Pokkaliibacter sp. MBI-7: one gene and its partner. The protein of the gene in region 2 interacts with the protein of the main gene of each other region in a pairwise test. Links are inferred from orthologs where the notes say so. Each region holds a gene or a part of one and is shown on either strand. Other genes may lie near its edges.

Evidence for each region. Proteins that work in one complex are often made in the same cells at the same time.
Region 1: the proteins of leuS (region 2) and ligA interact in binary tests that used the Escherichia coli proteins (3 or more experiments, as listed by UniProt). The link is inferred for Pokkaliibacter sp. MBI-7 from one-to-one orthologs.

The regions. Positions count from the first base shown.
Region 1 is NZ_JARVTG010000001.1:295,970-301,412, forward strand. Bases 1,734-4,708 are described here. They hold ligA (NAD-dependent DNA ligase LigA), read right to left. Parts: upstream 4,261-4,708; coding sequence 2,206-4,260; downstream 1,734-2,205. Other genes in these bases: QCD60_RS01480 (nucleotide sugar dehydrogenase), read right to left, coding at 1,734-1,987; zipA (cell division protein ZipA), read right to left, coding at 4,339-4,708. Outside these bases: QCD60_RS01470 (DnaT-like ssDNA-binding domain-containing protein), read right to left, coding at 1-32; QCD60_RS01475 (CBS domain-containing protein), read right to left, coding at 29-442; more of QCD60_RS01480, read right to left, coding at 683-1,733; more of zipA, read right to left, coding at 4,709-5,443. UniProt on the Escherichia coli protein: DNA ligase that catalyzes the formation of phosphodiester linkages between 5'-phosphoryl and 3'-hydroxyl groups in double-stranded DNA using NAD as a coenzyme and as the energy source for the reaction.
Region 2 is NZ_JARVTG010000001.1:1,065,883-1,072,251, reverse strand. What follows is about bases 1,795-4,923. They hold leuS (leucine--tRNA ligase), read right to left. Parts: upstream 4,591-4,923; coding sequence 1,999-4,590; downstream 1,795-1,998. Other genes in these bases: QCD60_RS04735 (zinc ribbon-containing protein), read left to right, coding at 4,768-4,923; lptE (LPS assembly lipoprotein LptE), read right to left, coding at 1,795-1,926. In the rest of the region: QCD60_RS04755 (hypothetical protein), read right to left, coding at 1-79; holA (DNA polymerase III subunit delta), read right to left, coding at 399-1,430; more of lptE, read right to left, coding at 1,444-1,794; more of QCD60_RS04735, read left to right, coding at 4,924-5,289; siroheme synthase CysG, read left to right, coding at 5,633-6,369.

The DNA.
Region 1 (5,443 bases), 770 kb from region 2 along the record:
AACAAAATGGGAGGCTCAGGAAATATGCTCATGCCTTTCTCGTATCGGAAAAATCATAGATTGCCCGCAGGATATCGTTACGACTGATAAGACCAACGAGCAAGCCATCTGCAACTACAGGAAGGCGCCGCCTCCCTTGATGGATGAATATTTTCGCCACTTCAATAATATCCGTATCCAGCCTCACCGATTGCACATCCGTCGTCATCACATCACCGACTTTACCCCCGTGCTCCACCTCATAGTAGGTATCCTCAAGGATGGCACGAAGACAGTCTGCTTCTGAGAGCAAGCCCACTAACTGGCCAGAGTAGTCAACTACTGGCGCACCTGAAACTCTGAAACGTTGAAAGTACTCTATCGCTTCAAACAGAGCGGTTTCGGGATGAAATGTGACCGGCTCACTATTCATGTAGTCGCTTACTTTAACGGACCTCAACATAGCATGACTCCCGCTCAAAACCAGGCTGCCAATCAGGTCTTAAATTTAGCTCGCTTAATACATAAAACTGATATGAGCCGATAAAAGCCGACATTTGGCGAACCGAATTGATCAGCGACGATACCTGACGAAAGGGCATCATCGCTTCCATCACCTTCATTAACTATAGTCGTCCTGCGGCAGGCCGCGAGAGCAATCCTGCAAACTGTGCAAACAAACAACACATCTAGCCAATGAGAGCTAAGCTGTACGACGCCCGACACCTTGGTAGATAAATCCACGCTCAGCCATCAGATAAGGATCATAAATATTACGTCCATCCAGCACTAAAGGAGTCTTCAAGAGCTGCATCAGACGTCGATAGTCTGGACTCCAGTAGTCTTTCCACTCTGTCATTAGCAACAAGGCATCTGCTCCTGCCACTGCTTCATAAGGATCACTGCATAAGACCAAATCGTCACGGTCACCGAGCAGCTCTCTCACATTGTCCAGAGCTTTAGGGTCATGCAGACGTACCGAACACCCCTGCGCCCAGAGCGCTTCCATCAACACCAGTGACGGCGCATTACGCATACTGCTGGTATTGGGTTTAAAGGATGCCCCCCAAACTGCGACTGTCCGGCCTTTAAGTTGCCCTTGATAGTGGCACCATAACTTTCGAAACAGTACCTCCTTCTGTTGCTCATTAATTTTAAGAACCGACTGCAGTAAGTTGCCATGCCCGCCACTTTGTTCAACCTGGGCAGCGAGACGAATGATATCAGCAGAAAAATGTGCCCCACCGAAACCACAACCGGGATAGATATAGTCATATCCAATACGGCTATCAGACCCAACACCATGCCGAACCTTCTCAATGTCGACATCGAGAAGCTCGGCAAGGTTTGCCATCTCGTTCATAAAGCTTAGCTTGGTAGCCAGCATCCCGTTCACAACAAACTTACTAAACTCGGCCTCTCTGCTGCTCATAAACAGCAACGAATCACGGTTACGATTAAAAGGTCGAAGAATGTCGCGCATCAGTGCTCGTGGCCAATCAACATCACAGCCAACCAACACTCGCCCTGGACGCTGAAAATTATCCAGTGCGGTACCCTGACGAATAAAGTCAGGCATGGAAACTACAGCATAGGGGGAAGAGAACCCCTGCTTAGCCCAATTCTGCGCTATTGACGCCTGCAATCGCTCTGCTGTCCCTACAGGCACAGCGGTCTGAATGATCAGCAGTACACGCTCATCCACCAGCTGATCTAACCCCAGCCATTCATCGAGAGAAGCATAAGCATCAGGGTCCAGAGCTAAAAAGTGTGCATCCTTACCTGGTAGCAACTTTTGGTGGCCTACCTCAACTTTCAACCGCCCTTCCAGTTGTTCCTTATTGAAAGCTGCAAGCAACCCTGGCTCATCGGAGAGTAGAGATTGCCACTCCACCATCTGTAATGACTCACCAGGAGCAGGCATCAGTACAACATTGTTACCTACATGAGCCAAACTAACAGCGGTCACTACGCCTGTCAGGCTAAGGCCATAAATACCAATATCCATATGCTTGTACCTTGTATATGACTGAGTTTGTATGCCTTGAAGCCACTTTCCCGCGGCTATAGTTATGGTAGACGAATAGCTTTATTGGACCGGTTGCAGAGAGTTGCTTATATGTAATCACCAATGCTTGACGAGTCGCTACATTGAGCACGAGCTGCATCCCCTAGGTGAGCCCTCATCAGGCACCCCAGAACTGAAAGCACATTTTATAGCCGTGACTAATCACTAGTTGGCTGCACACCATTCAATGCGAGCAGCGAAAGGAAGTACGCCTCATCCCTCACTTCAACCCCCAGCACTTCAGCCTTCGACAGCTTTGACCCGGCTCCAGGACCAGCTAATACCCAGCTGGTTTTTGCAGAAACACTCCCTGCCACTTTGGCGCCTAATTGCTCCAACAGCGCCTTCGCATCATCTCGCGAAACACTTTCCATAGTACCTGTCACCACCACTGTCTGCCCCGTTAGTGGCAAGGATGCAGAAGCATCACCAACGCTGCGAGGCTGACCTTCAGTCCAATGCACGCCGACCTCTATGAGGCGATCTACAGCATCAAGATTGTCTGACTGTCGGAAAAACACATGAATATGTTTAGCTACTACAACACCGACATCTGGCACTTCCTGAAGCCTCTCAATATCAGCCTCTTTAATCGACTGCAAATTACCGAAGAAGCTGGCAACAGCTTTTGCTGTAGATTCGCCAACTTCACGGATACCCAGGGCATATATGAACTTTGCAAGAGTTGTCGACTTGGACGCATCTATAGCCTTCAGTAGCTTAACTGAAGATTTTTCTCCCATGCGCTCCAAGCCTATTAGTGAAGATAGTTGTAACTTGTATAAGTCAGCAGGACTCAGTACCAAACTTGTGTCTACCAGCTGATCGATTAACTTGTCACCAAGTCCATCGATATCCATCGCACGGCGAGAAACAAAATGCTTCAGTGCCTCTTTTCGCTGAGCCGGGCAGGACAAACCACCCGAACAGCGGGCAACTGCCTGCTCCTCCTCGCGCTCAACATCAGCCCCACAGGCAGGACATTGAGTCGGCATGGATACAGGTCGCGCAGTGTCAGGACGTTTCTCCAACGCCACTCTCACAACCTGAGGAATAACGTCGCCCGCCCGACGAATAAATACATAGTCTCCAACCTGGATGCCAAGTCGATCAATTTCATCCATATTATGCAACGTTGCATTGGAGACAGTAACCCCACCAACAAACACTGGCTTCAGTTTAGCTACAGGAGTTATAGCGCCAGTACGTCCAACTTGAAACTCAACCGACTCAACAGTGGTCATCGCCTCCTGGGCGGGGAACTTATGAGCGATAGCCCATCGGGGAGCTCTAGAAACGTAACCCAGCTCTGATTGCCAGTCGCGCCGGTTTACCTTAAAGACCAAGCCGTCAATCTCATACTTGAGTTGATCTCGTCTGGTCATCATTTGGCTGTAGTATTCTGAACATCCATCGATACCAGAAACCAATTTGATTTCAGGATTTACCTTAAACCCCCACTGCTTCAGCTTTTCAAGCAAAGCCATCTGATCCTCAGGCCACTCATGCCCTTCTAGCAGACCCACAGCGTAACAATAACAATCCAACGAGCGTTTAGCTGTGATCCGGGAGTCTAGCTGGCGTAAACTTCCCGCGGCAGCATTCCTTGGGTTTACAAATGGCTTCTCATTTTTTGCAATAGCGCGCTGGTTAAAAGCCTCAAAACTGGCTTTTGACATAACCACCTCTCCCCTTACCTCCAATCGCTGAGGCACTGAGTCCCCGAGCAGACGTAACGGAACCGCAGCAATCGTTCTTACGTTTGCGGTTATGTCCTCTCCAAACTCACCGTCCCCCCGCGTTGCAGCCCTGATCAGAGAGCCATTTTCATACAGCAAACTGACGGCAATCCCATCCAGCTTAGGCTCAGCTGCGAACGCCACTGTACTCGTTGCGGGTAGTTTAAGCCGCTCCCGAATACGCCGGACAAAGTCCTGCATATCTTGCTCACTAAAAGCGTTATCAAGAGAGAGCATGGGAGCAACATGTTGCACAGTACTGAAGCTGCTTAATGGTGACCCTCCCACTCTCTGCGTCGGGGAGTCTGTAGTCAGCAGCTCTGGATGCTCATTCTCCAGCTTTTTCAGCTGCTGCATTAATGCATCGTAGTCCTGATCAGGAATTCGCGGATCATCTTCGACATAGTAATGATAGTCGTGCTCACGAATTTGCTGACGGAGCGACTCAATGGCATCACTAGGAGTAAGAGACATAAGAAACTGGTCCTGACAGAAACGACATAGGCCGGAATTGTACCGGCCTATGTCGTTTCTGTCAGGACAGCTTTGCTATCAAGAAAGGTGCTGTCTGCGATGAGGTTGATGTGTCAACTGACGCCTTTCAAACTCCCGGATACGTTGACGACAGTGTTCGATTGTCTGGGGGCGCATGACGCTATGATTCTCGTCTTTTAGCTCACCATTCAGGTTTTTTGCCAAGCACTGTGCAGTACTCAGCATGCACTCGAAAGCCAGCATCAAATCGTCAGCACCAGGCATACCCATGAAGAACGTCACCCCGGGGGTTTTTACAGACTCGATATGATCAAGATCAAAGTCACCTGGATTCAACATGTTAGCCATGCTGAACTGGACTTTACCTTTGTTGAGCCCCAGTTCATGGCGATGGAAGATATTTCTTTCGCCGAATCGCAAACCGCATGCTAGCAGTACCTGTAATAATTGCTCACCGTCAAAACCACCGTCACTGACCGCGGTCACACTAACGATAATATGCTCCTCAGCATTAACACTGAACGATGAGGCATCTGCTTTCACGCGAGCCTGACGCTTAAGCTCGAATAATGGGTCGGCGCGCATGGGCAGGACACGCGCGGTTTCCTGGTAAGGAACGTCTTCCTCTTCTATGACAATTGCTTCTTTCTGTTCGGTCTCTAAAGAAGTTGGAATATCGTCACCATCAGCCTCATCAAAAAGATCGACATCGTCATCCATTAGCTCAGAAATAGGTCGTTCCCATGGATTTGAAGCTGCCACATCAGGAGAACCATCTTCATTACAGTTTTTTATTACTTGCTCTGACTGCGGGTCAGATGCATCAACCAAAGATTGTTCATACCATTCTGCCTGAGACCCAGTAGTCTCAAAAACTGAGCTCCTTGGCTCCGCATGACCTGAAGCAAGACTAATTGACTTGCCTCTACCAGAAAAGCTCTGATCTTCCGACAAAATCAAACCGTCAGTCTCAGACATTTGGTTGTGATGAGTATCTTCCACAACTGAATCTGGCCAATCTGCCACAGTAGTTAATGTGGGGGCGAAGCTCTCTGCAAACTCATGATCACCAGAAGCAGAAAATGAAGACTGAGTTGATGAAGTAAATTTGTCTGCTGGCTGATCCAGGAGAGGATCTACCTCAACGTGTAAATCGTGCAAA
Region 2 (6,369 bases):
TGTGATCGTCATTGGCCAGCGCAGCACCCGTGGTGCAACTGCCGAGTACCAACAACAGGGCAGTCAATCTCTGTTGCATTGTCGTGTCCTTGAGTGAGGGGAGTGACTTCCTGTACAAGTGTAGCGGCATTCGGCAAAGGGGAAGGTCAAAGATCTGTCTGGTGAATGTAAAGAGCAGGCCGGGTGCGCAGGCCCTGTCGCAATCATCACGGCAATCTCAGAGCGCGTGCATGGTTGCGGACTCGTGGCAGACAAGGCGAAAGCAGTGAGGCGACGCATTTTACCTGTGGTAGTAGTGTGCCTGAATGGGCATTAGCGGGCTTATCAACGTCATGTGGTCGATGTCTGCGAATCGTGAGTACGTGCTGAACTGACGGCAGGTGCACGGGTAAGCTCTGTCATTGACGGTAGAAAGGTAAGGGCAGGGGATGGCCTGTCAGATGAGATAGCCACAATTCCAGTTCAGTCCAGAACAGGGCGGTCTGCCCTGTCTTACTAAAGACATCCAGTTGCTGAGCCTGTCGCAGCAGAGCCATCAGTAATACCGGGCGGCAACGCTGCGCTGCTTTGCGAAGAGGAATCTGGCGCTGTTGAGGAAATATCCTGGCCTGTCGGCAGGCATTGTCAAAGTTCATACCGTCACGTTGCAGGCGTAGCAGTTGCAGCAGATCACGTAACTCACGAGTTAATGCCCATAACATCAATGTGGGCTCGGCGCCGTCCTGACGTAGGTGTGACAGGATGCGCAGCGTCGCTGGCCAGTCGCCACTGAAAGCAACTCGACACAGATCGTAGACGTCATGACGCGCGTGGTTACCTACCAGATCGAGGATCTGTTCATCATCGATTTCGGCGCCATCACTGACCAGAGCCAGCATATCCAGCTCCTGCATAGCGGCGAGCAGGTTTCCCTCTACTCGTTGTGCCAGGACTTCCACTGCTGCGGTTGTCAGGCGCAGGCCCTTTTGCTTGGCACGTTGAGCCAGCCAGCGAGGGAGCCCCTGAGCATCCATTGGCCAGATTTGTATCAGCACACCGGCCTGCTCGATAGCATTGACCCACTTGGCCTTCATCGCACTGCTGTCGAGTTTGGGTAAGGTAAGCAGTAACACCGTGTCCTGTGGCGGACGTGAGGCGTACTCAAGCAGTGCCTTGCTGCCTTGATCGTTCGGCTTGCCTGACAGCCTGACATCCAGCAGCTTTTGCTCTGCAAACAGAGAGAGGCTATTGGCAGAGGCCAGCACCTGTTCCCAGTTGAAGCCGGACTCCACATGAAAAACCTCCCGGTCACCGAAGCCACGCTTGCGCGCCTGGCTACGGATCTGGTCGGCACATTCCTGCATCAGTAAAGGCTCGTCACCGGTCAGCATATAGACCGGTGACAGACCTTTATCGAGGTGAGAGTCGAGTTGCTCAGCTTTGAGCTTCATGCGGGGCTACTTGTTACTCGCGGGGTTCAACACGGTGTTCCGCTGCACGATAGCGCATCAGCAGCTGATTGAGCAGTTCGCCCAGCATCTCATCGCGTATCTGAGCTTCCTGAGTATCAGAAGCCAGCAGTGTGTCCTGGTTGTAACGATAAGTGCGTTCCAGTCGCAGCTTCTTCGGCACATTAGGCGTGTCAGCCGAGGGGTTGACCAGCTTGTAGGTCAGCGTGGTGGTCAGCAGATATTCAGTTGCAGAGCCATCACTGCCCAACAGACTGCGGTCACGACGCTCGTCCACATACATGATCTGCATGTAGTCGCCGCCATGGTAGCTGCCATCAATACCCAATTGTGTCAGCTTGGCCTGAACCCGTTCTTCCAGAGGGGATTTGGCTTTCACTGGCATCACCAGACCGGTTTCGCCATTCTGGGCGCCACGCAGCTGGAAACCACAACCAGCCAGCCACAGGGCACTCAACAGCACTATCCAAAAACGCATGCTTATCTCCTTGCTTGAAGTGAGCAACGCGCGACATCTGGTCGCGCGTCAAGCCTTGTCTCTGAGGGGCTATCAACCACCCACAACGATGTTGACCAGCTTACCTGGAACAACAATCACCTTGCGGACGGTCTGATCTGCTACGTGGCGCTGTACGTTGTCTTCAGCCAGTGCCAGCTGCTGAATCACGCTGCGCTCGGTATCAGCCGCAATGGTGATCTTGCCACGGGTCTTGCCGTTGACCTGCACTACCATGTCAACAGTAGTACGTACCAGAGCAGCGCTGTCTACCTTGGGCCAAGCGCTGTCGCAGACCGCTTCACTGTGACCCAGATCCAGCCACAGTTGATGGCTGATATGGGGAGTGATGGGAGAAAGCAACTGCACGGCCATAGACAGGGCTTCGTGCTCCACCGCCAGCCCCTGCGCCGAGCTGTCGCTGAATTTGGAGATGGCGTTGCACAGCTCCATCACTGCGGCAATGGCCGTGTTGAAGGTGTGACGGCGATCGATGTCGTCGGTCACTTTCTGAACTGTTTCATGAGCCTTGCGGCGTAGATCACGCTGTTCTTCTGTCAGATTGGCCACATCCAGTGCGCCAGCCTGACCTTTGACGGCATGGTCGTTGACCAGTTTCCACATCCGCTTGAGGAAGCGGTTGGCACCTTCGACGCCGGAATCAGACCACTCCAGTGACAGTTCGGGCGGTGCTGCGAACATCATGAACAGGCGCACGGTGTCGGCACCGAAGCGGTCGATCATGGTTTGTGGATCGATGCCGTTGTTCTTTGACTTGGACATCTTGCTCATGCCGGCAGACAGCACCGGCTCGCCATCACTGTTCAGGGTGGCGCTGACAATATTGCCCTTGTCGTCACGCTTGACGGTGACATCCAGTGGTGAATACCAGTGCTGACCACCTTTCTCATCTTCACGGTAGTAGGTGTCAGCCAGCACCATGCCCTGCGTCAGCAGGTTCTCGAAGGGTTCATCCGAGCTGACCAGGCCCATGTCGCGCATCAGCTTGTGGAAGAAGCGTGAATAGAGCAAGTGCAGGATGGCGTGTTCGATACCGCCGATATACTGGTTGACCGGCGTCCAGTAGTTGGCCTCACCGTCCAGCATGGCGTTATTGCAGTTGCGGCTGGCAAAACGTGCGTAGTACCAGGACGACTCCATAAAGGTGTCGAAGGTATCGGTTTCACGTTCAGCTGCACCACCGCATTTCGGGCAGGTGGTTTCATAGAACGATGGCATTTTCTTGATGGGGGAGCCGACGCCATCAAATTCGATGTCTTCGGGCAACACCACTGGTAACTGTTCTTCCGGAACGGGCACGGCACCACAGCAGGCGCAGTTGATCACCGGAATGGGGGCACCCCAGTAACGCTGACGCGATACGCCCCAGTCACGCAGACGGTAATTGATGGTGACCTTGCCTGCACCCTGTTCTTCGAGGGTGGCGGCGATGGCTTTAAAGGCGATCTCGGAAGTCAGGTCATCGAAATCGGCAGAGTTGATCAGCACGCCTTTTTCAGTCAGCGCTTCCTTGTCGAGATTGACTTCGATCTTGTCATTCTCAGGTTTGATGACCTGAATGATCGGCAGGTTGTATTTTCTGGCAAACTCCCAGTCGCGCTGGTCGTGTGCAGGCACAGACATGACAGCGCCTGAACCGTAGTCCATCAGTACGAAGTTGGCGGTCCAGACCGGAATTTTCTTGCCGGTCAGCGGATGAATAGCCACGAAACCGGTATCGAAGCCTTCTTTCTCCAGCTTCGCCATATCCGCTTCGGCCACCTTCAGATGGCGGCAACGCTCGATATAGGCGGCCAGTTCAGGATTGTGCTCGGCGGCTTTCAGTGCCAGTGGGTGTTGTGAAGCAACCGCCACATAGGTCACGCCGTACAGGGTGTCAGGACGGGTAGTAAATACCGACAGCGGCTCTTCGCCTTCAACCGCGAACTGCAGATCCACCCCTTCGGAGCGACCGATCCAGTTGCGCTGCATGGTTTTGACCTGCTCCGGCCAGCCTTCCATCTTGTCCAGATCAGCCAGCAGCTCATCAGCATAATCAGTAATTTTCAGGAACCACTGGGGGATTTCCTTGCGCTCAACCGGAGCACCAGAGCGCCAGCCTTTGCCATCAATCACCTGTTCGTTGGCCAGTACAGTCTGGTCTACCGGGTCCCAGTTGACTACTGCGTTTTTCTTGTAGACCAGCCCTTTGTCCATCAGCTTGGTGAAGAACCATTGCTCCCAGCGATAGTACTCGGGGTGGCAGGTGGCGATTTCACGCTGCCAGTCGTAGCCAAAGCCAAGACGCTTCAGCTGGTTACGCATGTAATCGATGTTTTCGTAGGTCCACTTGGCGGGAGGAACATTGTTCTTGATAGCTGCGTTTTCAGCAGGCAGACCAAACGCGTCCCAGCCCATAGGTTGCAGCACATTCTTGCCGAGCATGCGTTGATAGCGGGTGATTACGTCACCAATAGTGTAGTTACGCACGTGCCCCATATGCAGTCGGCCGCTGGGGTAGGGGAACATGGACAGGCAGTAGAACTTCTCTTTGCTGTCGTCCTGTGACACTTCAAAGGTTTTGTTGTCTTCCCAGAATCGCTGGGCGGCGGCTTCGATGTCGTGCGGTTGATAGTGTTCGTTCATTCTGCTTGGTATCTGCTGTTCCGGATGGCCGCCAGGTCTGGCCTGGAGCTCGCCGTAGGGTTGACGCCAGTCAGACAGTCGTCAGATTCCGATGCTGTGTCGTGGCTGGGGGTCGCGGATTGGTAAGGCAAGCATTATAACCTAGAGAAACAACTGTGCCACTGCAAGGAGAAGGCGATGTCAGATCAGCAAAATCAAGGGAAACAGGTCTCGCTCTATCAGCGTCTGCTGGCGCGGATGGAGCAGTTGCTGGAAAGTGTGGAGGATCGGTCCTGGAAGGCGATTCAGGACCGGCTTGAAGAGGCCGCCAAACTCGAACTGGCCGCCGAGGATATGACCAAAGATGAGATCGAGCTGCTCAAGGCCTGGGTGCGGCGTGACATTCATTCGATGGCAACCAATGCTGGCTCCTCCCGGGAGGAACTCAAACGCTGGTTACAGTTTGATATAGAGCTGCTGGAGCATCGTACTGCTGACATGCTGCTCAGTCTGGCTGATCGCAGTCAGCTGGACATGCTGGAACTGCAGCATCGTCTTACACTCGAAGATGATGTGTACGTCAGTGGCGAGGTGGCAGCCCCCGGCACCTTTAAATGCAATGAGTGTGGCCATATGCATTGCATGACAGAGGCGGGCAGCATAAAACCCTGTCATGTCTGTAATAATCACTATTTTGTGCGGATCACCCGGCAAGGCTGATCAGTGTCGACAGTCAGAAATCAACGGTAGGTGACAGGCGCAGATCTGGCACTTACCGGGCCAGCCGAATGGATGGTTAGAAAAATTTACGCTTTATATAGAAAATAACGATATTGCATCAGGGTTTAATATTGCCTTTGGCTATATTAGCATCGGTCGCTGTTAAGAAGGTGTTCACGATCTCGCGCCAGACAAGGCGAGAAGAGCTGAGGAAGCGGAGTTTACTTGACGTAAATGAGCAGCCGAAGGTCTTTTCAACGCCGTATAACTGACGCGCAGCAGACCGTGAGCACGTTCCAAGTCTGTCACCGTGGTTGGGACGTCAGTACAGGTCTGCTAGTAGATGAAATCGTTACCCTTGTTTTTCGTCAGTCAGGGACGCCGGGCTCTGCTTATCGGTGGTGGTATGCAGGCAGAGGCCAAGTTGCGCCCCTTGCTGGAAGCGGGCTTCGAGGTTCATCTTGTTGCTGATGTGCTGGTACCCAATGTCGAACGCGCGTTGATGGACGCGGGAGCACATTACGAGATTCGCCACTGGCAGGAGGCGGACCTTGATCAGGCTGATCTGATCATTGCGGCCGATGTCAGCCAGCAGGAAGCTGAGCTGCTTGCTCAGCTGGCCTCGGTACGACATATCCCTATCAACGTTGTGGATCGTCCTTCTCTTTGCTCGGTGACCTTTCCTGCCCGGATTCAGCGTGGTGATGTGCAGCTTGCGGTGGGAACCGCTGGCAAGGCGACGCTGTTAGCTACCATTCTGCGTGAAGAGCTTGAACAGCTGTTACCCGCTGGCCTCGGCGAACTGGCTGAGGCGCTGGCGCAGAGTAAAGATCGATGGCAGGCAGCGTTGCCCAAGGGCGCACCACGACGTGACTGGCTGCGCAGCGTCTGGCAGGAAGCCAAACTGGGCTTGCCGCTGCAGCCGCAGGCGGTAGCGGACTGGTTGCAGCAGCGTCTTCCCGCCGAACGTACTCAGAACGGTATGGTCGTGCTGGTAGGCGCTGGGCCGGGTGACCCTGATCTGCTGACGCTGAAAGCATTGCGCGCACTGCAGCATGCCGATGTCATTATCTATGACCG